2 regions of the Polycladomyces zharkentensis genome follow, and region 1 is predicted to be linked to the other one. Evidence: riboswitches for the same ligand, from Rfam matches in the RefSeq annotation. Region 1 holds a riboswitch; the other holds the start of a gene.

Region 1 (2,201 bases):
ACTCATGATTGTGTCCCGCCCGGTTACTTTGCGGGCCAGCTTCAGCGCACTTTCCACCGAATTGGTGCCTGTCGGTCCCGGAAACATCACTTTATAGTGAAGATTTCGCGGCTTTAAAATGACCTCATGGAACCGTTCCAGCAGCTTTTCTTTTGCTTCTGTCGCCATATCAAGGCTGTGCGTAATGCCATCTTCCATCAAATAGTCGATCAGCTTGGCCTTGATTCGTTGATTGTTGTGGCCGTAGTTTAACGCGCCGGCACCGGCAAAAAAGTCGACATATTCCCGGCCGTCCCGATCCCACAGCTGATAGCCGCTCGCTTTTGCAAAGACAGTCGGAAAACTCCGGCAGTAACTGCGGACCTCCGATTCCAAAGCTTCAAAAACCTTCAACGGTGAATGTAATTCCTCCGCAACTTTCACCAAATCCCCCCAGTTAAGTTTGATACCGAAACGGTCCGATCCGAAACGTCATTTCCGATTCATGAGTTCCCCCCGGGAACAGATGGGCGGGAAAACACTCCGAAACTTCACAGCACGTTGCAAAATCCCGTGCCAATCCCCGGAATAAAGCCTGGGATGCAAGATTCGACGGAGAAACGGTTGCTTCAAGATAACGGACATTTTTGCAAGCGTCCCGACGGATCAACGCTTTCAGAAGCGCCTTTCCCAACCCGTTGCCCCGTTGAGACTCGGCCACGGCCACCTGCCACACAAACAGGGTTTGCTGGTCTGCCGGTGGTCGAAAAGCGGACAAAAAACCGACGATTTGTCCCTCCTGTTCGGCAACCACACAAGTATCCGAAAAGAACTTGCACAGCATCAGGTAACTGTAAGGGGAATTGACGTCCAACACTCCGGTGTCCCGAACCAGGCTCCAGATCCCGATTCCATCCGCTACCTGTGGTTGGCGAAGCGCCACTTTGTTCATCAACCCGGTTTCCAGATTCATCACCTCCTCCCCGGTACCGACGGCTCAACGCCATGCCAAAATGTCCCGCACAGCGCGTCATCGCCGATTAAAAAAGTACAAGACCGGTGCAAACTTTCTCCCAGGAACCATCATTCCAAGGAAAAAGTCTGTACCGGTCCGTGCTTGTGCAATCCGTACGCGGTCAAAGACTCAGATCCGCCTTCTCGTGCACAGGAAAAGTCAGTCCGGCGCAAAATTGGCAAATCCCTTGGATCTCACTGCTTCAGCCGACAAGGCTGGCGGGCAAGATGGATGAGAAATGCTTCACATCTATTCCGGTGTCAATCCGGAATTCACCCCAATCGCTTGGTTCCCCCGTTTCCATCGAAATGAAATAAGGCGTCTTTAATTGTCAATATAAACTGTTTCCTACAATCAATTGTTAATATTTTTACTTTGTCTTATAATACCATATTTACCATAATGATTCATCCTCTATAAATTCCGTTGATCCCCTCGTATACTCTTTCTCCTATGTTCAGATCGGATGAATTGATCTATTCTCCCTTTCTCGCTTCGTTCCACTGCCATTCATCTCCAATTGGACATCGACTCTATCGTCTGCTGACAAAAACTGCCCAAAAACTTACGTAAACGTGGACTCTTCGGACTGTCACCAAAAATCTTTTCCGGCGGTCCTTCTTCCATAATTCGTCCTTCATCAAAGAAAACAACCCGATCCGCCACTTCCCGGGCAAAACCCATTTCATGTGTAATGATCAACATCGCCATCTTGCCCTCCGCTGCAATCTCCTTGATAACCCCGAGAACCTCCCCGACAAGCTCAGGGTCCAACGCAGACGTCACCTCATCAAACAACATGATCTTGGGTTGCATGACCAACGCACGCGCAATCGCCACCCGCTGCTGCTGACCGCCGGATAATTGTGACGGATATGCGTCGATCTTATCCAGCAACCCTACTTTATCCAACATGGTTTTGGCCTGCTCGATCGCTTCTTCCTTGGACAATCCCAATACCTTGATCGGTGCCTCCGTCACATTTCGCAAAATGTTCATGTGCGGAAACAGATTAAACTGCTGAAACACCATTCCGATTTTGCCGCGCACTTGATGCAAATGTTTTTCATCAGCCGGAACAAGCTTCCCGCCCTTTTTTTTGTGCCAGAGCAACTCACCGTCAACTTCAATCGTACCCGACGTCGGCCTTTCCAACGTCATCAAAACACGGGCAAACGTCGTCTTGCCGGACCCGCTCGGCCCGATT
Region 2 (2,201 bases), on a different contig from region 1:
GACTTTATCAACAACTTGGTGGGATTTCAAACGAAAACTTTTCATACATCTAAGTTGACTATCATTCCACGTTTTTTGCATAATAGAATCGGGAAGGATGTAAGTGCCCGTCCTTTTTCGAAGATGAAAAAGGACCAAATCCTACATAATTGGAGGGTGAATCATGGCCAAGCACGAACTGCCTGCACTCCCTTATGCCCATGATGCGTTGGAGCCGTACATCGATGCGCAAACGATGGAAATTCACCATGGCCGGCATCACGCCACGTATGTCAACAACTTGAATGCGGCGTTGGAAGGTCATGCCGCCTTGGCGGAAAAATCGATCGAAGACCTTTTGCGTAACATCGATCAGGTGCCGGAAAGCATTCGTACCGCTGTGCGAAACAACGGGGGCGGTCATGCGAACCACAGCCTGTTCTGGCAAATCATGAGTCCGAACGGTGGCGGCGAACCGAGCGGGGAGTTGGCGAATGCCATCAACCAAACCTTTGGCAGCTTCGATAAGTTCAAAGAAGAATTCACCAAAGCGGCAACCACCCGTTTCGGTAGCGGTTGGGCTTGGCTGATCGTGAAAAAAGACGGTTCTTTGGCTGTGACGAGCACACCGAACCAAGACAGCCCGCTGATGGATGGAGACACGCCGATTTTGGGTCTGGACGTGTGGGAGCACGCCTACTATCTCAAATACCAAAACAAGCGTCCGGAATACATCAAAGCGTTCTGGAACGTGGTCAACTGGGATGAAGTCGCCAAACGGTACCAAGCGGCACGCGGATAAGAAGAATCGACAAAAGCGCGGTGGAATCTTCCGCCGCGCTTTTTTTGTCGTGGAATTTCCAAGGAAATACATACCTTACATTCTAATCATTTTCTATTGAAAGGTATCCATATCCAACTTATAATGGACAACGTGTATCAATACAGCCGAATCTTCGCGTCGGTGTTCGGCGCGGGGTACGGGGGACGCAATCCATGTTGGGGTGAAGCCGCCGTTTCGGCGGCCGGGATCAACTCCTTTCCCGAACCCGTCAGCTAACCTCGGAGGCTTGAAAGGAGGAGAAACAGTGTCTGCTTTGAAAAAGTGGGCGTGGGTGCTCACGGGTGCAGTGGTTGCAGTGATCGTAGCCGCGGTACCGTTTGGAAGCGGTAAGGCGGAAGCGGCTGCACCGACGATGATCCAATACGGCAGTAAAAACGGAGATGTCTGGGACTTGCAATATCGCTTGCAACAGCTGGGGCTGTACCGTGACAAACTGGACGGCATATACGGTTTGAACACGGAAAAAGCGGTTATCAAGTACCAGATTCAGCATAAATTGCGGATCGATGGCATTGCCGGTCCCCAAACGTGGGGATCGTTGAAGCGGCATACCGTGTCCAAAAAGACGGTATCCAAAAAGGTCCACAAACAGCCTCGTCATTCTGTAAATTCTCGCTTTTCGAAAAAAGACATTTCATTGATTGCACGAGCTGTATACAGTGAAGCGCGAGGTGAACCTTACAAAGGGCAAGTGGCTGTCGCTGCCGTGATTTTGAACCGGATTGATTCACCGGAGTTTCCGAAAACAGTAAGCGGTGTGATTTTCCAAGACGGTGCGTTTACGGCGGTACAGGACGGGCAGTTCTGGTTGAATCCCAACAGTACAGCCTATCGCGCTACGATGGATGCGATCCGGGGATGGGACCCGACAAACGGTGCATTGTACTATTTCAACCCGGACACCGCAACTTCTGATTGGATCTGGTCTCGCCCGCAAATCAAAAAAATCGGAAAGCATATTTTCACGAAGTGACGAGGAAAAGCCCGTTCCCTTGGGGGACGGGCTTTTTTTCGTGAGTAAAAACGAGGCTGTACGGAAATATTATGAGAGGAGGTTTTTTCATCATTTTCCGCTTGACAAAAGTAAGTATATAAATGCATAATATCAACGTAACTAAAGTTAGTTCATATTCCGTCATCACTATTCCACAAACGAAAGGAAGGAAACCCACATGGCGACCGTTTTGTACATCACTGCCAACCCCAAACCGGAGGAGCAGTCGTTCAGCTTGCAGGTGGGACGGGCATTTTTGAATGCCTACCGGGAGGCCAATCCCGAAGATACAATCGTCGAGTTGGATGTGTATAAACTGGACATCCCTTTCTTGGACGAAGATGTGTTCAGCGGTTGGGGCAAATTGCAGCAGGGAACCGCGTT

The links. Region 1 has a riboswitch for cyclic di-AMP ahead of ectA (diaminobutyrate acetyltransferase). Riboswitches for the same ligand answer to the same signal wherever they lie in the genome.
Region 2: linked by a shared signal. The riboswitch ahead of sleB (spore cortex-lytic enzyme) and the one ahead of ectA (diaminobutyrate acetyltransferase) in region 1 are both predicted to bind cyclic di-AMP.

Annotation. Positions count from the first base shown of each region.
Region 1 is NZ_JAFHAP010000011.1:63,545-65,745, reverse strand. It holds gene ectB (diaminobutyrate--2-oxoglutarate transaminase) at 1-423, opposite strand, end outside; gene ectA (diaminobutyrate acetyltransferase) at 437-952, opposite strand; cyclic di-AMP (ydaO/yuaA leader) riboswitch at 1,183-1,325, opposite strand; gene ehuA (ectoine/hydroxyectoine ABC transporter ATP-binding protein EhuA) at 1,505-2,201, opposite strand, start outside.
Region 2 is NZ_JAFHAP010000005.1:63,856-66,056, forward strand. It holds gene JQC72_RS04810 (superoxide dismutase) at 164-781, shown strand; cyclic di-AMP (ydaO/yuaA leader) riboswitch at 916-1,064, shown strand; gene sleB (spore cortex-lytic enzyme) at 1,068-1,796, shown strand; gene JQC72_RS04820 (FMN-dependent NADH-azoreductase) at 1,996-2,201, shown strand, end outside.